DNA from 3 places in the Sphingobium sp. FW306-1B-F04DB genome. Region 1 is predicted to be linked to each of the others. Evidence: predicted binding sites of a transcription regulator. Region 1 holds the regulator's gene; each other region holds the start of a gene.

Region 1 (7,594 bases):
CGTCGCGTCCGATGCGCCATAGTTGCGGACATAGTCATCGAGCGCGCCCTGCCAGCCGTCCTTGATCCGCCCGCCCGAGACGAAGATAACGTCGGGGTTCTTGAAACCCGCCATATAACCGCGGAAATCTCCCCGATTCCAGGCAGCCTGCATATCCGCGACCACCTTCAGTATCTCGGCGCGCGCCTGCTCGCCCTCTGCTTGCGAGGGCGAGTGCGCCGACACGGGCGACACCGGAACCAGCATGAATGCCGTCAGGGCAAGCAATTGACGCAGCACGAACTGTCTCCCTCATACGCCAGCCGCAGCGCCATGCCCGCGCGGCCTGTCCTACACGCGCCCCATCTGTCATGCTTGCCGCCGCAAACGCAACATCCTGTCGAAATGCCATATTTTTCATGCCTCACATGCGTGATGTTCGCGAAGTTCGGAGAAGTTTGATGCCCCCTCGCGTCCGCTTTATGCGCCGATAGAAGCAAATGCTTCCCCCCCGCTCCTCCAGCCGATAAAGCCCGCGCCATGATCCTCGTCATCGACAATTACGACAGCTTCACCTGGAACCTCGTCCATTATCTGATGGAACTGGGCGCCGAGGTGAACGTCGTGCGCAACGATGCGATCTCCGCCGGTCAGGCGCTGTCCTCGGGCGCTGAGGCCTTCCTGATCTCGCCCGGCCCTTGCACCCCAAACGAGGCGGGGATCTCGCTCGATCTGGTCGGCGCCTGCGCCAGGGCGGGAAAACCCCTTCTGGGCGTCTGCCTCGGCCACCAGTCGATCGGCCAATATTTCGGCGGGCAGGTGATCCGCGCGGGCGAGTTGATGCACGGCAAGACTTCGCCCGTCACGCATGACGGCACCGGCCTTTTCGAGGGGTTGCCCTCGCCCTTCACCGCAACGCGCTACCACTCGCTGATCGTGCCCGAGGAAGGGCTGCCCGAAAGCCTGATCGTCAATGCGCGTGCGCCCGACGGCACCGTGATGGGCTTCCGCCACGAAGGCCTGCCCATCCACGGCGTCCAGTTCCACCCCGAAAGCATCGCGACCGAGCATGGCCATGCGATGCTCGCCAATTTCATGCGGCTTGCGGGGCTGAAGGTGAAGGAACTGGCATGACCACGATCGTCCAGCTTCCCGACGCATCCAGCCCGCTCGATCACGAAACCGCGCTCGCGGCGTTCGAGGACATGCTCGACGGGCGCGCGACGGATGAGGATATCCAGCGTTTTCTCACCGTCATGTCCGAACGCGACGAGACCAGCGTCGAGATCGCCGCCGCCGCCCGCGCAATGCGCGCGCGCATGATCGCGATCGAAGCCCCTGCAGGCGCGATCGACGTTTGCGGAACCGGCGGAGACGGCAGCCACAGCGTCAATGTCTCGACCGCGGTCGCGATCGTCGTTGCGGCCTGCGGCGTCCCCGTCGCCAAACACGGCAACCGCGCGGCGTCGAGCAAGGCGGGTTCGTCAGATACGCTCGAGGCATTGGGCCTCGATCTCGACCGCGCCTCGGCCACCGCCGAACGCAGCCTTGCCGATATCGGCATCGCCTTCCTCTTCGCGCAGAAGCACCATCCCGCACTCGGCAAGCTTGCCCCGATCCGCAAGGCGATCGGCCGACGCACGGTGTTCAACCTCACCGGACCGATGTGCAATCCCGCGCGCGTGACGCGCCAGCTGATGGGCGTCGCGCGCCCCGATTTCCTGCCCGTCGTCGCGGGTGCGATGGAACTGCTGGGGCTCGACGCAGCGATGCTCGTCGCGGGTGATGAGCCGCTTGACGAACTCTCGATCGGTGGCCCCAGCACGATCATAGAGGTGAGCAAGGCTGGCACGAAGACCGCGCGTATCGCGCCCGAGGATATCGGTCTCGAACGGCATCCGCTCGAGGCGCTGCGCGGCGGCGATGCCGCGTATAACGCCGCCGCGATGCGCGCGATGCTCAAGGGCGAGCCCGGCGCCTATCGCGATGCGGTCCTTCTCAACGCCGCGGCCGCGCTGATGGTCGCGGGCCGCGTCGAAAGCTGGGAGGAAGGCGTGGAGGAAGCGCGCGAGGTGCTCGACAACGGCCTTGCCAACACGCTCCTCGATTGCTGGATTGCGTACCGATGACCGGTCCCATCCTTCTTGTCATTCCCGCGAAAGCGGGAATCCATGCGATGTCGACGAAGGCCGGTGGTGCGTCAGCCACCCGCTGGATTCCCGCTTTCGCGGGAATGACACGGGATTTTTGCCGATGAACAAGCTCGACGAAATCTGCACCACCAAGCGCGAGGAAGTCGCCCGTCGCAAGGCGCTGAAGACTCTCGCCGAGCTTGAAGCGGAAGCACGGACGCAATCCGCACCCCGCGGCTTCCGCGCCGCGCTCGATGCCAGGGCGAAGATTGGCCACGCCCTCATCGCCGAGGTCAAGAAAGCGAGCCCCTCCAAGGGGCTGATCCGTCCCGATTTCGATCCGCCTGCGCATGCCGCCGCCTATGAGCGCGCGGGCGCCGCGTGCCTCTCGGTGCTGACCGACGAGCCCTATTTCCAGGGTGCCGACGCCTATCTCGTCGCGGCGCGCGCGGCGGTGTCGATCCCCGTACTGCGCAAGGACTTCATGGTCGATCCCTGGCAGGTGGCGGAGGCGCGCGCGCTCGGCGCCGATGCGGTCCTCATCATCGTCGCGGCGCTCGACGACGGGCTGATGGCCGAAATCGAAGCCGAGGCGATCCGCTTCGGCATGGACGCGCTGGTCGAGGTCCACGACGCCCACGAGCTCGATCGCGCCTTCAAGCTCAAGTCCCGACTGATCGGCGTGAACAATCGCGATCTCAGGGACTTCTCTGTCGATTTTGCGCGCACCTATGAACTTGTCGGTCGCGCGCCCGACGGCTGCACCTTCGTCGCCGAGAGCGGCCTCAGGACCAGCGCCGATCTCGACGCGATGGCCGAGCATGGCGTCAAATGCTTCCTCGTCGGCGAGGCGCTGATGCGCCAGGACGACGTCGAACAGGCGACGCGCGAGCTTCTGGGCGTCGCATGAGCAGGTTGACGCACCTCGACGAGACGGGCGCCGCGCGGATGGTCGATGTGTCGGGCAAGGACGCCACCGCGCGCGAGGCAGTGGCGACGGGCCGGATCACCATGTCAGGCGACGCGGCCGCCGCGATCCGCGACGGGTTGGTCAAGAAGGGCGATGTCCTCGCGGTCGCGCGCGTCGCGGGGATCATGGCCGCCAAGAAGACGAGCGAACTGATCCCGCTCTGCCACCCCCTGCCGCTCTCCTCGGTCGAAATCGACCTCGCTCCCGATGACCGTGGCGTCACCGCCACCGCCACCGCGCGAACGACTGGCCAGACCGGGGTCGAGATGGAGGCGCTGACCGCGGTCTCGGTCGCGCTCCTCACCGTCTATGACATGGCCAAGGCACTCGACCGCGGCATGGAGATCGGCGAGGTTCGGCTTATCGCCAAATCGGGCGGCAAATCGGGCGACTGGCGGGCATGAGCCTGCTGCCCGTCACCGAGGCACAGGCACGGCTCTTCGCGCTGGTGGAGCCGGTGGCGGTCGAAACCGTATCGCTCGTCGAGGCCGCGGGCCGCTGGGCGGTCGAAGATGTGACGGCACTCCGCAACCAGCCCTCCGCGGATCTTTCGGCGATGGACGGCTATGCCATCCGCTTCGCAGACCTGCCCGGCCCCTGGAGGGTGACCGGCGAAAGCGTGGCGGGCAAGGGCTATGACGGCTCGGTCGGCGCGGGCGAAGCCGTCCGCATCTTCACCGGCGCCCCGCTACCTCAAGGCGCCGATACGATCGTCATCCAGGAAGAGGTCGCGCGCGACGGCACCGCGCTGACCCTCACCGGCGAAGGCCCCGCCGCCACCGGCCAGCACGTTCGCCGCGCGGGCAGCGACTTCGCAGAGGGCGACCGGCTGATCGCCGCCGGTGACCGGCTCACGCCCGCGCGCATAGGCCTCGCCGCGATCGGCGGACACGGTACGCTCGCGGCCCGACGGCGCATCAAGGTCGCACTGATCTCGACGGGCGATGAACTCGTTCCGCCGGGCATGCCCGTCGAAGGCGCGCAACTCCCCTCGTCCAACGCGGTGATGCTGGCCGCGTTGCTCGGCGATCTTCCGGTCGACGTTCTCGACCGCGGCATCGTGCCCGACCGCCTCGACGCGCTCAGCGCCGCCTTCGGCGCAGCCCTCGACGCAGACGTGATCGTGACGACGGGCGGTGCCTCGGTCGGCGACCACGATCTCGTCCGCCCCGCGCTCGAAGCCGCGGGGGCGATGCTCGATTTCTGGAAGATCGCGATGAAGCCGGGCAAGCCGCTGATGGCGGGCCGGCTGGGCGCGGCGGTGGCACTTGGTCTGCCCGGCAATCCCGTGTCCGCCTTCGCGACTGCGATGCTGTTCCTCAGGCCGCTCGTCGCGCATCTCGCCGGCGCGCGGGATCCCTTGCCCGCCACACATCGCGCGACGCTCGAAACCGACCTTCCGCCGACCGCCGGCCGTGCCGAATATCTGCGCGGAATCTGGTCCGACGGCATTGTCCGCCCTGCGACCAGCCAGGACAGCGCCGCGATGGTTGCGCTGGCCTCGGCCAATGCATTGATCCTGCGCCCCCCGCACGCGCCCGCCGCGCCGGCCGGCGCAATCGCGGAGATCCTGCCGCTGACTTGACTTGGAATCTTTTGTTTCCTACACGTTCTCCGTTCGTTCCTTTGGAGGTGCGGTGATGCTGACGCGCAAGCAACATGAACTGATCTGTTTCATCAGCGATCGGCTCGCCGAAACGGGCGTTTCGCCTTCGTTCGAGGAAATGAAGGAAGCGCTCGACCTCAAGTCCAAGTCGGGCGTCCACCGCCTGATCAGCGCGCTCGAGGAGCGCGGCTTCATCCGCCGCCTCCCCAATCGCGCCCGCGCGCTCGAAGTGCTCAAATTGCCCGAGCGCGCCGAGGTGAAACCGATCAAGGCGCCGAGCGCCCCCGCACCGCGCGAGATTCCGATCGCCGCCAACGACGTGCTCGAGATTCCGCTGCACGGCCGCATCGCCGCGGGCATGCCGATCGAGGCGCTCGAGGGCCAGAGCACCCTCTCGGTGCCCGCCGCACTGCTGGGCTCGGGCGAACATTATGCGCTCGAGGTGTCGGGTGACTCGATGGTCGAGGCGGGGATTCTCGACGGCGACTATGCGCTGATCCGCCGCACCGACGTTGCGCGCGACGGCGAGATCGTGGTGGCACTGGTCGAGGACAGCGAGGCGACGCTCAAATATTTCCGACGCGAGGGCGCCATGGTGCGGCTCGACCCGGCCAACCGCGCCTATGATCCGCAGCGCTACAGCCCCGACCAGATCCGTATCCAGGGTCGGCTCGCGGGGCTTCTGCGCCGCTACTGATCCCCTCGGCGAGATTGCGGCAACGCTGCGGGGCGCGGCGGGTTGAGCCAGGGATGATCCCCCGGTGACTTCACCGTCTGCACGTTTTGCGACGCGAGGTGGATCGCGAGGCCGCCCGTTTGCGCGAGCAGAGTCCGATCGATCTTGAGCCAGCGTGGCTGGCAACCATCAGGCAGCCGCCGGTCGCTGACGACGATATCGGCGCCGCGGCAGGCCGCGACGAGTTCGCGCCAGGGCATGATCTGGCTGCTGCGCGTGGCGAGCAGGCGCCAGCGGCGCGTGCCGCGGATGATGTCGGCGGCGCAGGCATCGGCATTGCAGCGCGCGCCGCGCAGCGCATCGAGATCGGTCAGTTCACCCTCAAACCCGGCGCTTTCGGCGAGCGCGTCGCGGATATAGTCGCCGGCGCGCGGGCGCAGCAATGCATAGCCACCCTTGCCATCTGCAAGCGCAAGATGTCGACCGTCGTTGCTCACGAGCAGGTCGGGGCCTGGTACGGAAAGCGCCCAGATCAGGCCCACGAATAAAGGCGCCAGCCCCAGTTGGCGCACGCGCGTACGCCAAAGGCATAGCCACAGCCCGCCCGTGACCATGAGCGCGAAAGCCGGAGCGGGCATGACAGGGAGCGCGGCGACCGCGCCCGGCGCTTCTGCGACCCAGCGCGCCAGCCCGAGCAGCAGCGCCAGCGCCTTGCCCGTCAACCACCAGAGGGGTTCGCCGAGTCCGACAAGGTCGCAGACAAGCGCCAGGCCCTCGAGCGGCATGATGATGAAGGTCGTGAGCGGAATCGCGACGATATTGGCAAAGGCGCCATAAACACCCGACTTGTGGAAATGGAACAGCGCGATCGGGGTCAGCGCGATCTCTACCGCAATTCCGGTCAACAGCAATCCGAGCAGCAATCGGCCAAGGCGCATCACAATCGCCTCGTCGCGTCGCGACAGTAGTGCGCGAACGCCCGTATGTTCGTGCAGCGCGACCAGCGCAGTGACCGCCGCGAAACTCATCTGAAAGCTGGGCCCCGCGATCGACTCGGGCCAGAGCAGCAGCACGAACAGCGCCCCCGCCGCAATCAGGCGAAGTGTGATCGCCTCGCGTCCGATCGCGATCCCGCCAAGCACCAACAGCGCCGCGATGCAAGATCGGATCGTCGGCACCTCGGCACCAGTCAGCAATGTATAGCCGATCCCCGCCAAGGCTCCCGCCCCCGCGGAAATCAGTGGCAGCGGCCAGTGCAGCGCGAGCCTGGGGCTGAGCGCGAGCAACCGCATCATGATCAGCATCGTGGCGGCAACCACTGCGGTCACATGCAGTCCGCTGATTGAGAGCAGGTGCGCAAGGCCACTGCGCCGCATCGCCTCGACATCTTCTTCGGTAATTGCCCCGCGATCGCCCGTCGCAAGTGTGGCGGCGATCGCACCCTCGTCACCGCCCACCGAATCGCGCACATGCCGCGTCAGCCGGGCGCGGAAACCGGCGCCCAAGGCGTCGGGCGCGGGCGATACAATCGCGGGCGCCCCCAGTGCCTTGCCAGTCCCGCCGATGCCTGAAAACCAGGCGAGGCGCGAATAATCATAGGCACCCGGCACCGCGGCTTCGGGAGGCGGCATGATCCGCGCACGCAAGGAAACCTTGGCGCCCCGCGCGATTTGCGGCGATGCATCCGCCTCATCGATATTGACGCGCACCCGGTCCGGCAGTTCGGGCGCCTCGATCGGTGCGAGCAGCAGGCGGACCACGCCGCGTGCCGGGAGCGGTTCGGCGGCGAGAACCTGACCGCGAAACTGGGTCACCGCCGGTTGCTCGAGCACGGGCGCGGCAACGCTGTCCGCGCGCCACCAGATGAGCGCGCACCCCGATGCCGCCATGACGCCAATCCAGAACAACCCCCTACCCACGCGGCGCGAAAACCCGATCGCCGCGCCGCCGAGCGCAACCGCCAAAGCCACGAGGAGGAACGCGACCCAACCCGTGCGCATGGGAATCCAGAACCAGGCCGCGATGCCGATCCCCAACGCCACGGGAATCCACAGAGCGAGTTGATCTCGCTCGGCCTCGAGCCAGTTTTCCAGCCATGTCGTAACGTCGCCGGACGCGCGCGATCGGGCCTTTTGCAGCATCGGAAAACCCGTGCTAGGGGCGTGCCCGGTCGTTCTGGCCATCCTGCTTATAGTGGAGAACATGCGCGTGGGCGCAAGCGTTGAAACTCA
Region 2 (7,594 bases), on a different contig from region 1:
GTCGGGCGCGCCACGGTGGATATGTGCCGCGGTGGCGGTCTCGATGTTCTTGACCGCCAACTCGTAGCAGACCTGGGTCTGGCCGGGATTGATGCGGAAGCTGGCGGTGCCGCTGCCGTCGGCATCGCCGGGGCCGGGCACCTCGGCGGCGCCGGTCATGCTGACCGAGATCGGCCGGCCACCCTGCTGGGCGGGCGCGGCGGTGCCGGCTGCGAGCGCAACGGGCGCGAGAAGCAGGGCTGATAAGAGGATTTTCATGCAAACCTCCTTTTGCTGAAGACGGCGGGACGATCGCAATCCGCCCGCCCTTCTTTCGCTGCAACCCCCGGCGCCGCGCAACTGTTCCACGGGGGTTCTACCCGGCGCGGCGCTTGCCAGCGCGCGCCGCGGGCCAGTATCGACGGGCGGATGCAAGGCTGCGTATCTTCTCCCACCACGGGAGAAGGATCATTCGGCCGCGGCCTCGTCGAACTGCAGCTCGGTCGCAGGCGCCTTCTTGCCGCGCTCCAGCAGCGGCTTGAGATAGCCGCCGGTGAAGCTCCGCGGGTTTTCGGCGACCTTCTCGGGCGTGCCCTCGGCCACCACCTCGCCGCCCTTGACGCCGCCTTCGGGGCCGAGGTCGATGATCCAGTCGGCAGTCTTGATGACGTCGAGGTTGTGCTCGATCACCACCACCGAATTGCCTTGCTCGACGAGCGCGTGGAGGACTTCGAGGAGCTTGCGGACGTCCTCGAAATGGAGGCCCGTGGTGGGCTCGTCGAGGATGTAGAGCGTGTTGCCCGTGGCGCGGCGGCTCAGTTCCTTGGCGAGCTTGACGCGCTGCGCTTCGCCGCCCGAGAGCGTCGTCGCCTGCTGGCCGACCTTGACGTAGCCGAGGCCAACCTCCGCCAGCATCGCCATCTTGTCGCGGATCGGGGGGACGGCCTTGAAGAACTCGACCGCGTCCTCGACCGTCATGTCGAGCACGTCGGCGATGCTCTTGCCCTTGAACTTCACCTCCAGCGTCTCCCGGTTGTAGCGCGCGCCGTGGCAAACGTCGCAGGTGACGTAGACGTCGGGGAGGAAGTGCATCTCGATCTTGAGCACGCCGTCGCCCTGGCACGCCTCGCAGCGGCCGCCCTTGACGTTGAAGCTGAAGCGACCCGGCTTGTAGCCGCGCGCCTCTGACTCGGGGAGGCCCGCGAACCAGTCGCGGATATTGGTGAAGGCGCCGGTATAGGTGGCGGGGTTGGAGCGCGGGGTGCGGCCGATCGGCGACTGGTCGATGTCGATCACCTTGTCGAGATGCTCGAGCCCGGTGATCTTCTCATGCCGGCCCGCGATCATCCGCGCGCCGTTGAGCGCGCGGGCGGAGGCGGCGTAGAGCGTGTCGACGGTGAAGCTCGACTTGCCCGAGCCCGAGACCCCCGTGATGCAGGTGAAGGTGCCGAGCGGGATGCTCGCGGTGACGTTGCGCAGGTTGTTCGCGGTGGCGTTGTGGACGGTGAGCTTCCTGCCCGAACCCTTGCGGCGTTTCGCGGGGACGGGGACCTCACGCCGGCCGGTCAGGTAATCCGCGGTGATGCTCGCGGGGTTGGCGAGCACCTCTTCGAGCGTGCCCTCGGCGACGATCTCGCCGCCATGGACGCCCGCGCCGGGCCCCATGTCGATGATATGGTCGGCGTGGCGGATCGCGTCCTCGTCATGCTCGACGACGAGCACGGTGTTGCCGAGATCGCGGAGGCGCTTGAGCGTCTCCAGCAGCCGGTCATTGTCGCGCTGGTGGAGGCCGATCGAGGGCTCGTCGAGGACGTAGAGCACGCCCGACAGGCCGCTGCCGATCTGGGAAGCCAAGCGGATGCGCTGGCTCTCGCCCCCCGAGAGCGTGCCCGAAGTGCGATCGAGGTTGAGATAGTCGAGCCCGACATTGTTGAGGAAGCCGATGCGCTCGACGATCTCCTTGAGGATGCGCTCGGCGATCGCATTCTGCTGGGTAGTGAGGTGATTGGGGAGATCGAGGAACCAGGGGAGCGCGTCGGCGACCGAGAGGCGTGTGGTGGTGCTGATGTCGGTGCCCGCGATCTTCACCGCAAGCGCCTCGGGCTTGAGGCGCGCGCCGCCGCAGGTCTCGCACGGGTGCGCGGCCTGGTATTTGCTCAGCTCCTCGCGCATCCACGCGCTCTCGGTCTGGAGCATGCGGCGGTTGAGGTTGCCGATGACGCCCTCGAAGGGCTTGCGGACGTCGTAGCTCTTGCGCCCGTCGACGAAGGTGAGCGTGACGGGCTTGCCCCCGGTGCCGTGGAGGATGATCAGGCGGACCTCGCCGGGAAGATCCTTCCACGGCGTGTCCAGCGAGAAACCGAACTCGCGCGCGAGGCTCGCCAAGACCTGCATGTAATAGGGGCTGGGCGGGTTGGACTTGGCCCAGGGGACGACCGCGCCCTTCTTCAATGAGAGGTCGTGGTTGGGGACGACGAGATCCTCGTCGAAGAGCAGCTTCTCGCCGAGCCCGTCGCAGGCGGGGCACGCCCCCTGCGGCGCGTTGAACGAGAAGAGCCGCGGCTCGATCTCGGCTATGGTGAAGCCCGAGACGGGGCAGGCGAACTTCTCGGAGAAGACGATGCGGTTGTCGGGGGCGGCAACATTCTTCATGTTGCCGCCCTTCATGCCGCCCTTGAGCCCCTCCTCTTCAGGGGAGGGGCTTTGAAGCGCCGCGACCGTCGTGTCCGCCAGATCCACGTATGCCAGCCCTTCGGCGAGCTTGAGCGCGGTCTCGAAGCTGTCGGCGAGGCGCGTCTCGATGCCTTCCCTGACGGCTATACGGTCGACCACGACCTCGATGTCGTGCTTGAACTTCTTGTCGAGCGCGGGGGCTTCCTCGATCTCGTAGAAGTCGCCGTCGATGCGCACGCGCGTGAAGCCCGCCTTCTGCCACTCGGCGAGCTCCTTGCGATACTCGCCCTTGCGGCCGCGCACGACGGGGGCGAGCAGGTAGAAGCGCGTGCCCTCGGGGAGCTGCATGACGCGGTCGACCATCTGGCTGACGGTCTGTGCGGCGATGGGGAGCCCCGTGGCGGGCGAATAGGGAATGCCGACGCGCGCCCAGAGCAGGCGCATATAGTCGTAGATCTCGGTGACCGTCGCGACGGTCGAGCGCGGGTTGCGGCTCGTCGTCTTCTGCTCGATCGAGATCGCGGGGGAGAGCCCCTCGATATGGTCGACATCGGGCTTCTGCATCAGCTCGAGGAACTGGCGCGCATAGGCCGAGAGCGACTCGACATAGCGGCGCTGCCCCTCGGCATAAATGGTGTCGAAGGCGAGCGAGGATTTGCCCGAGCCCGAAAGCCCGGTGATCACGGTGAGCGTGTCGCGCGGAATCTCGACATCGACGCCCTTGAGATTGTGCTCACGCGCGCCGCGTACGCTTATGTGAGTCAGCATTCGGAACACCGACGCTTCGGTATATGTGTCAGCATGGTGGCATCTGTTCCAGATTTGTTCGCAGGGCGCAAGCGCGGGTGCGGCGGGCTGCGCGACCCTGCTGCCAGATAGTGTCAGCAGCGCGAAGGGCAAGACGTGCGGCTGGCGGGTTGGCTTAAGACCTTGCGCAGTAGCTTCATGTCGATCAGCGCGAAGTCTCGCCGCGACGCCAGACCGGCGTCGAAACCGATGGCGGTCGCGCCGCCGAGTGCTTCCAGCGGGATATCCTGCGCATAATAGCGGCTAATGTGTCGACGGAGCTTGGGCACGTAGACGTCATAATAATAGGCGGCAACGACCTGACCCGAGGGGCCCAGCGTCACAGTGGTCTCCCCTTTCGTTTTGCGGGTCACGTTTCGGCGTGCCGCGAGCATGAGTTCGATGTTCGAATCGCCGGGCAGCGGCTTTACAAGCAGCGTAAGCGGATCGTCCGGCGTGCCATATTCCCGCATGGCGACGCACATCGAGTCGGCGAACTCGACGGTCCATTTTTCCGAGGGTGAATGTGTCGCGGCCGGCTGCGGGGCGGCGGCGGCCACGAACATCAGAATCGGGCTTGTACCCATCGCCCTCCCCCGGATGCAAACGCCTAAATCGGGTGACAATTCCGCAGCCAAGCGCGACCGCCTGGGCCGACGAAGATGGAATACGTCTCGCGACGGGACGCAAGCCGCTGAAGCTGCTCGATGCTTTCAAAATGGGGCCAAAATGGCGGGTTGCGCGCCGCGTGCGCTCTGGCGCCGTGGCCCCGACGCGCTAGGCTCGCAACTGCATCGGGAGAGGAGCTTTTCGGTGCCGTGCGCTTCGGGGCGCAGCCTGTGTGGGGGCACAGGCGAAGATGATGTGCGTTGCGTCGGCCGGGCGCAAGCGTCGTTGCAGGGGCGGGTCATGACAGAACGCGCCGCAGCGACGGACACGGGGCCGAATGCGGACGTCATCCAGGCGGTCGACGCGGGCGCGGCAATGCCGCACGCAAGCCGGCGTCCGCGTCGACCCCTATTTTTTGATATTAAGGGCGTATCAGGCCCAGTGGGCGCCGCCCGCGACCGAATCACGGATCGCGAGCCACGCGTCGAACAGCGTCTCGATCCGCGAACAGCCGAGCGGGGTGAGGTGGACGATGGTGCGGCGCCGGTCGCGCCGGTCGCCCGAGAGCGTCACCAGTCCGTCGCGCTGGAGCGTCTGCAGCCAGCGATGCGCGGTGGCGGGCGGGACGAGCGAGGCGATATAGGCGTCGTTCTGATACACCGTCCGCCCCTCGCAATGGCAGGCATAGAGGTCGAGCAGCATGTCGAACGCCGCCTCGCCGAAATAGTCGCGGTTGAAGAGTTCGAGGCGCAGCTGGCGCATCTGGAGCAGTCCGCGCGCGAGCTTGAGTCGCGCATCGGCACGATCGCCCATCGCCGCCGGCACTTCCGCTACCGCCATCGGTGTCAGCGCCCCGCTCCCCTCTGCCATCGCGCCGATGTTAGCCCGAAACGCGCGCAGGGCAACCGGGTATGGCAGGGCGAAACGCAAGACGGGGGCTAGCGAGGGCAGGTTATGCGCCACGGTGCCTTTCCTCACCCTGCTGACGGTGTCGCGCAGATGATCCCGGCCGGATAATCGCCGTCTATAGGCCTCTGTCCGAAAAAGCTGTTCCAACTCGCTCGGGAACTGCCCTAGACACGGAAGCCTGACCATCGGGGGGGACGTGAATGCCGCAAGCGTGGCGGATATTGATTGCATTGCTGGCCGGTCTCGCGCTGGGCGCGGGGGCGGCATGGGCGAAGCTTGCGGGACTTGACCGTGTGGTCGCGATCGCGGGCCCGATCGGCGGGCTATGGCTCGACATGCTCAAGATGACGATCATCCCGCTGGTGGTGGCGTTGCTGATCACGGGGATCGCGAAAACCGCGGACAGCGCACGCGGTGGCGGGCTGGCGTTAAAATCGGTGCTGCTCTTCATCGGTCTGCTTTGGCTTTCGACCGCGATCGCGGCGGTGCTCATCCCCTCGCTGCTCGCGCTCTGGCCGATGCCGGGCGAGGCGGCCGCGGCGCTAAGGGCATCGCTCGGCCAACCGCACTCGGCGGTTCCGGCACCTCCCGGCTTCGCCGACTTCCTGGGCTCGATCGTTCCCACCAACCCGATCGCGGCGGCGGCGGGCGACGCGATGCTGCCGCTGATCCTGTTCACCGCGCTTTTCGCGGTCGCGATCGCACGTCTGCCTGCAGCGCAGCGCGAACCGCTCACCGGCTTCTTTGCGGCGATCGCGGATGCGATGCTGGTGATGGTCGGCTGGGTACTGTGGCTCGCGCCGATCGGCGTCTTCGCGCTTGCGCTCGCGCTGGGGATCCAGGCTGGCACCTCGGCGATCGGGGCGTTGCTTCACTACATCATCATCGTGTCGTCCGCGGGCTTGGCTGCCTGGGCACTGGCCTATCCGATGGCGGTGTTCGGCGGGCGGCTGCGGCTTGGCGCCTTTGTCCGCGCGGTCGCGCCCGCACAGGCGGTCGCGCTGTCGACACAGTCCTCGCTCGCCTCGCTGCCGCCGATGCTCAAGAGCTGCGAAACGCTCGGGGTGCCCGCAAGCGTGGCGAGCGTTTCGCTGCCGATCGCGGTTGCAATCTTCCGCGTGACCAGCCCCGCGATGAACCTCGCGGTCGCAATCTATGTCGCGCACTGGTTCGGAATGACGCTCGATCCCGCGACGATCGCGACCGGGGCAGTCGTCGCGGCGGTCACGACGATGGGATCGGTGAGCCTGCCCGGCCAGATCAGCTTCCTGACCTCGGTCACCCCGATCGCGGTGGCGATGGGCGTCCCGATCGAGCCGCTTGCCCTGCTCGTCGCGGTCGAGATGATCCCCGACCTGGTGCGCACGGTCGGCAATGTCACGATGGATGTCGCGGCGACCAGCGCGATCGCGCGTCACAGCCATGTCGCCGACGAACTGTCGGCGGCCCGCGTCACGGAATCGTAACAAACGCAACGAATCTGCCATTTCTGACGAAATATTCAGAAAGCTTTCGACGCTCGTCGATATTGATATGTCGTTCGTCGTGCTGCGAGCCGTTCGCAGAGCGTCCCGCGCCGCCCGTCGAAGTGCGCGTGAAGCCCCATCGGGACAATTGTAATCAATAGTGGCGCGGCGGGTCGACGACGTTCCCAGAGTCGACCGATCCGCCCGCACCCCCCGACGCCGCTTCCCCCCGGCGGCGCCCGACGACCCGAAGGTTTCAGGAAGGACCAGACAATGTATGTAAAGACATGTGCGGCCATTGCGGCCGCGCTGGCCGGCGCCACATTGCTTCACGCGGCGGCCTTTGCCGGCGAGACCGAACCCCTTATTGCCACCGCGCCTGCGGTCGAGACACGCTCGATTGTGGTCAGCTATAGCGACCTCGACCTGACCGAAGACAAGGGTGTCGACCGGCTCAATACGCGTGTCCGCAGCGCGGCGCGCACGATCTGCGAGGTTGGCGGGATCAAGCCCGTCAAGATGATCCAGCTCGCCGGCGCATGCTATGACGATGCGATGGGGCGCGCGAGCCGCGACATCGAGGTCGCGGTAGCCGCTGCGCGCGGCGGCGACCAGCTCGCGAGCAACGGCGCGACCGGCACTATCGGCGTCAGCCGCCAGTAGAGTCTGATCGGTTGAGGTGGAAGCGCTGCGCGCTTCCACCGAAAGCGTGAATCAGGCTCTCCTTAAAGGAGTTGAGGCCTTGATTCACGTTTCAGGCTGATCAGCCTGAAACGATCAAGGTCTAGCCCGTTTGCGGGGGGCGGCACCGCGCTTCGCCCGTCCTCCGCAGCTGCCCGCAAGGGCACACGCACGCCCCCGGCTGTCCCTTGGGCCGGGGGCGTTGCATTTCGGGGTCGAAATGAATCGACAGGCCTGGCCAGGTTCAGCCGAAACGGCTGAACAGCCGCAGCCGCTATCGTCCCGCGATCGCCTTGGCCGCGGCGAGATAGGTACGGCCGATACGCACCTCACCCTCGTCGCCCATATCCGCGAACCACACACCGCAGCCGTCGTGACGGAGTCGTGCGATGCGATCGCGCCGCACGATCGTCGAACGGTGGAGCCGGATGAATCTGGCCGGGTCGAGGCGTTCCTCAAGCGATCCGATCGTCTGGTGGAGCAGGAAGCTG
Region 3 (7,594 bases), on a different contig from region 1:
GGCGACCAGCGCTTCTATCTGGGCTGGGCGCAGGTCTGGCGCCGCAACTATCGCGAGGCAAACCTGCGCCAGCGGCTGCTGACCGATCCGCACTCGCCCTCGGCGCAGCGCACCTGGGTCGTCCGCAACCTCGATCCCTGGTACGGCGCGTACAAGCCCGACGCCGCGGCGAAGCTCTATCTCTCGCAGGACAAGCGTGTCCGCATCTGGTAGCGCTTGACGGCAATCGGAGCGGCGGCGAAGAGGGCAGTTGCCCATGAACGCAACGCCGCTCCAAGCCCTCATCGAAGACGCCGCGCCGCGCCCTACGCCGCTGGCGCCGCGCGCGGGGGATCGCTGGCTTCTGCTGATCGTCGGCGCTGCGGCGTTGCTCTCTGCGTTGCTGATCCTGTGGGCCAGCCACAATCTCGCCATGGCTGCCGGGTTTGCGGCGACGATCGTGCTCGCCGCGACGCTGATGCTCGTTTTCCGGCGGCTTTATCCGCCCTATCAGCCCGCCGAAGGCACGATCGATTGGTCGCTGACGCGCGAGGCCGCGGACAATGACGGTACCGCGATCGCGATCACCGATCGCGCGGGCCGGCTGGCATGCGCCAATGACCTGTTCGGGGCATGGTTCCAGGGTTTCGCCACGCCGCCCGGCCTTCCGCTCAGCCCGTCGGGTGTGGCACAGCTGACCGCCGCAGGGCGCGACGCCTGGCGCGACGGGCAGGCCGATGTCGACCTGATCGAATACAATGGCGCGCGCTTTTCCGTGCGTGTCCTGCGCTCGGGGCAGGCCGAGGACCATCTGCTGTGGCGCTTTCGTCGCCATCGTACCGTCGACCTGCGCACCGAGGCACGGCGGCTGATCGAGGGCGAGGGGGGCGACCGGCTCGGCGAGGCGGGGATCATGGTAGCGCTGGTCGGGGGCGAGGGGCGAATCCGCGCCACCAACCGCGCCTTTGTCGCGCGCGCCGCGGGCCGCGCCGATGCGCCGATCGAAGGCCGCGACTTCGTGACCTTGCTGGTCTCGGATCGTGAGGGCGTGATCCGCTTCGCCGAAGAGGGGGCCAAGGGCACCGCGCTGCGCCTGCTTCAGATGCCGCTCGAGGCGGGGGCGATCGACAGCCCCACCTTGCTCTTCCTCATCGACGACGAATATGCGGTGTCGGGCCGGATCGGCGGCCCCGGCGGCACGGGAAGTCATCTCCAGACCTTGCTCTCGATGCTCCCGCTCGGGCTCGCGCTCACCGATCGCGACGGTCGCTTCCTTTTCCTCAACGATGCCTTTGCGCGTGCGGCTGCGATCGAGGACGGTACCATGCCCGTCTATCCAGGCGACCTCGTGGTGCGCGAGGACAAGGCCGCGGTGGCCGATACCGTCCGTCGTTTCGGAGCGGGGCAACAGGCGCTGTCGGGGGATATCGCGGTACGCCTGAGGAACAATCCCGAGGAGCCCGTGGCGCTGACCATCGCGGGCGCGCGCGGGCTGGGCGAGGCCGCGGTGCTGCTCTCGCTCAAGGACACCAGCGAGGAATCGAAGCTCAAGCGCCAGGCGGAACAAGCGACCAAGATGCAGGCGGTGGGCCAGCTCGCGGGCGGCGTAGCACACGACTTCAACAACATCCTCACAGCGATCATCGGGCACTGCGACCTGATGCTGATGCGTCATGCGCCCGGCGACAGCGACTATGACGATATCCAGCAGATCAGGAACAACTCCAACCGCGCCGCCAGCCTGACCCGCCAGCTGCTGGCCTTTTCGCGCCAGCAGACGCTGCGCCCGCAAGTGCTCCAGCTGCCCGATGTCATCTCCGAGGTTTCCAACCTGCTCAAGCGGCTTTTGGGCGAGACCGTGATTCTCAATGTGAGCCATGGCCGCAATCTCGGCGCGGTGCGCGCCGACCCGGGCCAGCTCGAACAGGTGATCGTCAACCTCGTCGTCAATGCGCGCGACGCGATGCCCAAGGGCGGCAGCGTGACGATCCAGACCTATGCGGTGCCCGCGCGCGAGGTCCGCCAGATGGGCAGCGAGATCCTGCCGATCGTCGACTATACCGCGCTCAAGATCAGCGACACGGGCACGGGCATTGCGCAAGACCTGCTCCCCAAGATCTTCGAACCCTTCTTCACCACCAAGGAAGTCGGCAAGGGCACCGGGCTCGGCCTGTCGACCGTCTACGGTATCGTCAAGCAATCGGGCGGCTTCATCTTCGCCGATTCGCGCTTGGGGGAAGGGACGAGCTTCATCATTTACCTGCCCGTCCACCATGCCGAGGAAAAGGTGGAGACGGGCACCGCGCCAAAGGTCAAGCAGGGTGAGCTGTGGGGCAGCGGCACGATCCTGCTCGTCGAGGACGAGGATATGGTTCGCGCGGTCGCCGAACGCGCGCTGACGCGCCACGGCTATACCGTGCTCACCGCCACCAATGGCGAGGAGGCGCTCGAGATGCTCGGCAACGGCGTGGAGATCGACCTGCTGATCTCCGACGTCGTCATGCCGACGATGGACGGGCCGACCATGGTGCGTCAGGCGCGCAAGACGTGGCCCGATCTCAAGATCCTGTTCATGTCGGGCTATGCCGAGGAGCAACTGCGCAAATCGATCGACCTCGATCGCGTCGCGTTCCTGCCCAAGCCCTTCTCGGTGCATCAGCTTGCCGAGGCGACGCGCGCGGCGATCGGGACCAAATAGCGCGCACTCAAGGCAAAACGCATTCGCGGTCAAATAATTCGCTTTGCCCGAACGTTGCCGCTGCTATTGAGGCCGGCATGACCACGCCCATGCGTATCCTGATCGTCGAGGACGAGCCACTCATCGCGATGATGCTGGAAGATTTTATCGAAGCGCTGGGGCATCAGCGCGCGGGCACCGCGGATTCGGTCGCGACCGCTTTGCCGCTCGTCAACCAGGGCAGCTTCGATGCGGTCATCCTCGATGTGAACCTGCGCGGGGGCGAACTGTGCTGGCCGCTGGCCGACAAGCTCGCCGAGAACGGCAAGCCTTATCTGCTGGCGAGCGGGGGGCAGACCGAGGCGATGCCGGGTGCGCATGCCGAAGCGCCTGTGCTGGCCAAGCCTTTCACCATGGACGGCGTCCGCGCCGCGCTCGACCGTCTGGCCGCATAATTCCAGACACCACTCTCGATGTCATTCCCGCGGAAGCGGGAATCCAAACGGTTTTCGTGAAGCACGAGGCGGATTGAAGCATCGCGTGGATTTCCGCTTCCGCGGGAATGACAGGAAGGAAATGGGGCAGAATCCTCCTTTTCGTTCCACTCTTGTTCTCGTGGAACAAATGCTGTACGAACTGCTCCTGCGTTGAACCGAACGGGTGTTCGATCTACGAGAGGAAGCGGCCATGTCGGCACAATTGAAGCTCATCGATTCCGATAAGAAGACGGGGAATATGGACAGGCAAAAGGCTCTCGAAGCGGCACTCGCGCAGATCGATCGCGCGTTCGGCAAAGGCTCGGCGATGAAGCTGGGCTCGCGCGAGGCGATGGAAATCGAGGCGATCTCGACGGGCTCGCTCGGGCTCGACATCGCGCTGGGCATCGGTGGCTTGCCGCGCGGCCGCGTGGTCGAAGTTTACGGACCGGAAAGCTCGGGCAAGACGACGCTTGCGCTCCATGTCATTGCAGAGGCCCAGAAAATGGGCGGCACCGCGGCTTTCGTCGATGCCGAGCATGCGCTCGATCCGGTTTACGCCAAGAAGCTCGGGGTCGATATCGACGAACTGATCGTGTCGCAGCCCGATACGGGGGAACAGGCGCTCGAAATCGTCGATACGCTCGTCCGCTCCAACGCGATCGACGTTCTCGTCGTCGATTCGGTTGCGGCACTGGTGCCGCGCGCCGAGATCGAGGGCGAGATGGGCGACAGCCATGTCGGCCTGCAGGCGCGCCTGATGTCGCAGTCGCTGCGCAAGCTGACCGGCTCGATCAGCCGTTCGCGCTGCATCGTCATCTTCATCAACCAGCTCCGCATGAAGATCGGCGTGATGTACGGCAATCCCGAGACGACGACGGGTGGCAACGCGCTCAAATTCTACGCCTCGGTCCGTCTCGACATTCGCCGCACCGGCCAGATCAAGGACCGCGACGAAATCACGGGCAACACGACGCGCGTGAAGGTCGTCAAGAACAAGGTCGCGCCGCCCTTCAAGCAGGTCGAGTTCGACATCATGTATGGCGCCGGCATTTCCAAGATCGGCGAGATTCTCGATCTCGGCGTGAAGGCCGGACTCGTCGAGAAATCGGGCGCGTGGTTCTCCTATGATTCGATCCGGATCGGCCAGGGCCGGGAGAACGCCAAGACCTATCTCAAGGAAAATCCCGAGGTCGCAGACCGCCTCGAAAAGGCGATCCGCGCGCGCACCGACGCGGTCGCCGAGGAAATGATGGCCGGACCCGATGCGGAGGATGACGGCGAACTCTGATCGTACTTCCCGGAAAAGTGGGTACCGGTTTTCCCGCCAGGAAGTACGCATAGGCGCCGCGCCTACGCATCAAGCACCCAAGGGGCCCGTCGCGCGTCGGCGGGCCCTTTCCGTTTGAGCTGGCGTGATTTTCTTTCACGATTCAAGGGAAAGGTGCGAACATGAGCACGGACATCGATGGAGAGCGCCTGTGACGATTATCGTGCACCACCTCGAAAATTCCCGCTCGCAACGCGTGCTCTGGATGCTCGAGGAGGTCGAGTTGCCTTATGAGATCCGCCACTACAAGCGTGACCCCAAGACGATGCTCGCGCCGCCCGAACTCAAGAAGGTCCATCCGCTCGGCAAGTCGCCCGCGATCGAGGATGGCGATCGCATCGTCGTCGAAACGGGCGCGATCGTCGAGTATCTGGTCGAGCGCGCCGACGGCAAACTGGGGCCGCCGCCACATCGCGACGATATCCTGCGCTATCGCCACTTCATCCATTATGCCGAGGGGTCGCTGATGCCCCCGCTGCTCGTCATGCTCGTCATCAACCGCATGGGTATCCTCGGCAAGCCAGCGCGCCCGCGCATCCAGGCAATGATCGACACGCATCTCGACTGGCTCGAATCCGAACTCGCGACGCGCGAATGGTTCGCGGGCAACGCGTTCACGGCGGCGGACGTCATGATGAGCTTTCCGCTGGAGGCCGCGCGTCAGCGTGCGGGGCTGTCGAAGCAGCGCCCCCATCTGAATGGCTGGATCGAGCGCATCCATGCGCGCCCCGCCTACAAGGCGGCGCTCAAAAAGGGCGGACCCTACGCCTTCGCCTGACCCGATGCGGCGGCGGGCACGGGAACAGCATCGCAATCAGGGGGTTAGAACCGTTGGGGAGGAGTAACGATGTCCCTCCAGCTGAAGATGCTCATCGGCTTTCTGGTCGGCCTCGTTGCGGGGCTGGTCGTCCATATGACCGCGCCCGATGCGCCCTGGCTCGAGGTCGTCACGACCTATGTGACGCAACCCATCGGCCAGATCTTCCTCCGGCTGCTGTTCATGCTCGTCATCCCGCTCATCTTTTCGGCGCTGGTGATGGGGATTGCCGAGATGGGCGACATCACCGCGCTCAAGCGAATCGGCGTCAAGACGCTCGTGATCACCATATTCGTCTCGACGGTCGCGGTCCTGCTCGCGCTGACGGTCGTCAACCTGCTCAGGCCCGGCGCGGGTGTCGATCCTGCGCTGGCGCAGATGCTGCTGGTGGATGCGCGCGACGGCGCCCAGGCGATCGTCGCGGGGGGCAGGGAGGCGCCGACCGGGATCGACGCGGTGCTCAACATCATCCCCAGCAACGTCGTCACCGCGATGTCGCAGAACGACATCCTCGCGGTGATGTTCTTCGCGCTGATGTTCGGCGTCGGGCTGCTCCTCGTCCGGACCCCCGCTGCGGAACAGCTCCGGCGCGTGATCGAGGGCATGTTCGACGTCACGATGCGGCTGATCGGCCTCGTCATCCGGCTCGCGCCCTATGCGGTCGCCTGCTTCATGTTCAACCTCGCCGCGATCTTCGGCTGGGATCTGCTCGAGCGCCTTGGCGCCTATGTCGGCGTCGTGCTGCTCGCGCTCGGGCTCCAGATGTTCGTCGTTTATCCGCTGATGCTGCGCATCGTCGGGGGCATGTCTCCGCTCTTCTTCTTCCGCGGTGTCCAGGAGGCGATGGTGATGGCCTTTTCGACCGCCTCGTCCAACGCCACGCTGCCCACCGCGCTGCGCGTCGCCGAGACCAATCTCGGCTTGCCGCCGCGCGTGTCGCGCTTCGTGCTCACGATCGGCGCCACTGCCAACCAGAATGGCACCGCGATGTTCGAAGGCATCACCGTGCTCTTCCTCGCGCAGTTCTTCGGCGTAGAACTGACGCTCGCGCAACAGGCCACGGTGCTGTTCATCTGCATCCTCGGCGGCATCGGCACGGCAGGCGTGCCCGCGGGCTCGCTGCCCGTGATCGCGCTGATCCTCGGCATGGTCGGCGTGCCCCCCGAAGGCATCGGCCTCGTACTCGGCGTCGACCGTTTTCTCGACATGTGCCGCACCACGCTCAACGTGACGGGTGACCTCGCCATCGCCGCGGTCGTCTCGCGCGGCGAGGCGACCGAACGGCAACTGGCCTGATCAGGCGCGGAACGAGTCGGGCACCGCGTCGTCGGGCGTTTCGGGCGCATGCAGGATGCTGTGCGACGACGGCGCGTGCGGCGGCTCGATCTCGGCGGGCTCGAGCGGGTCGAGCTTGCCTTCCCATTTCGCCACCACCACGCTCGCCACCGCATTGCCGACGACATTGGTCGCCGAACGCCCCATGTCGAGGAAATGGTCGACCGCGAGGATCAGCAGCAACCCGGCCTCGGGAATGTCGAACAGCGCGAGCGTTGCCGAAATCACGACGAGGCTGGCGCGCGGCACGCCCGCCACGCCCTTGGACGTGATCATCAGCACCAGGAGCATCGTGATCTCCTGGCCCAGCGTCAGGTCGATGCCATAGGCCTGCGCGATGAAGATCGTCGCAAAGGTCATGTAGATCATCGAACCGTCGAGGTTGAACGAATAGCCCAGCGGCAGCACAAAGCTCGCGATCTTGGGCGGCACGCCGAAACGGTCGAGCGCCTCGAGCGTGCGCGGATAGGCGGCCTCGGACGATGCGGTCGAAAAGGCGAGCAGGATCGGCTCGCGGATATAGCGCAGCAGCAATGTCGTCCGCTTGCCGACGATCAGGAACGCCGCGCTGATCAGCAGGATCCAGAGCACGATCATGCCGATGTAGAAGCTGCCCATGAAATAGGCGAGGTCGCCGAGGATCGCGGGGCCGCGTTCGGTGAGCGTGCCCGCGACCGCCGCGAACACCGCGAAGGGCGCGAATCGCATCACATAGTCGGTGATCTGGAGCATGACCTGCACCAGCGCCTCTATGCCCCTCACGAGCGGCTTGCCCTTTTCGCCGACCGCGGTGATCGCGACGCCGACGAACAGCGAGAACACCACGATCTGCAGGATCTCGTTCTTCCCCATCGCGTCGATCATCGAGGCGGGGAAGATATGGGCGATGAATTCCTTGAGGTTGAAGCCCGCGCGCTCGACGCCGCTCGTCGCATCGACCGGTGGCAGCGGGAAATCGAGCCCGACGCCGGGCTGCAGGA

What was found. Region 1 encodes LexA, which represses DNA repair genes until DNA is damaged. Its sites were predicted from a motif close to GTTCCNCNCTTGTTCT; they were not measured.
Region 2: the regulator LexA is predicted to act here: its motif matches at 3,466-3,481, upstream of uvrA (excinuclease ABC subunit UvrA).
Region 3: the regulator LexA is predicted to act here: its motif matches at 3,255-3,270, upstream of recA (recombinase RecA).

The regions. Positions count from the first base shown of each region.
Region 1 covers NZ_JBYSXE010000017.1:31,883-39,476, forward strand. Annotated here, with positions in the region: gene AC3WJD_RS10070 (YybH family protein) at 1-279, opposite strand, end outside; gene AC3WJD_RS10075 (anthranilate synthase component II) at 520-1,113, shown strand; gene trpD (anthranilate phosphoribosyltransferase) at 1,110-2,108, shown strand; gene trpC (indole-3-glycerol phosphate synthase TrpC) at 2,233-3,021, shown strand; gene moaC (cyclic pyranopterin monophosphate synthase MoaC) at 3,018-3,485, shown strand; gene AC3WJD_RS10095 (molybdopterin molybdotransferase MoeA) at 3,482-4,666, shown strand; gene lexA (transcriptional repressor LexA) at 4,722-5,384, shown strand; gene AC3WJD_RS10105 (ComEC/Rec2 family competence protein) at 5,378-7,504, opposite strand; gene gltX (glutamate--tRNA ligase) at 7,566-7,594, shown strand, end outside.
Region 2 covers NZ_JBYSXE010000035.1:5,800-13,393, forward strand. Annotated here, with positions in the region: gene AC3WJD_RS14825 (CHRD domain-containing protein) at 1-258, opposite strand, end outside; gene uvrA (excinuclease ABC subunit UvrA) at 448-3,420, opposite strand; gene AC3WJD_RS14835 (hypothetical protein) at 3,534-4,025, opposite strand; gene AC3WJD_RS14840 (MarR family transcriptional regulator) at 4,480-4,887, opposite strand; gene AC3WJD_RS14845 (dicarboxylate/amino acid:cation symporter) at 5,157-6,422, shown strand; gene AC3WJD_RS14850 (UrcA family protein) at 6,696-7,085, shown strand; gene AC3WJD_RS14855 (LytR/AlgR family response regulator transcription factor) at 7,378-7,594, opposite strand, start outside.
Region 3 covers NZ_JBYSXE010000001.1:110,211-117,804, forward strand. Annotated here, with positions in the region: gene AC3WJD_RS00535 (M13 family metallopeptidase) at 1-213, shown strand, start outside; gene AC3WJD_RS00540 (hybrid sensor histidine kinase/response regulator) at 257-2,677, shown strand; gene AC3WJD_RS00545 (response regulator) at 2,755-3,111, shown strand; gene recA (recombinase RecA) at 3,344-4,423, shown strand; gene AC3WJD_RS00555 (glutathione S-transferase family protein) at 4,614-5,240, shown strand; gene AC3WJD_RS00560 (dicarboxylate/amino acid:cation symporter) at 5,310-6,575, shown strand; gene AC3WJD_RS00565 (dicarboxylate/amino acid:cation symporter) at 6,576-7,594, opposite strand, start outside.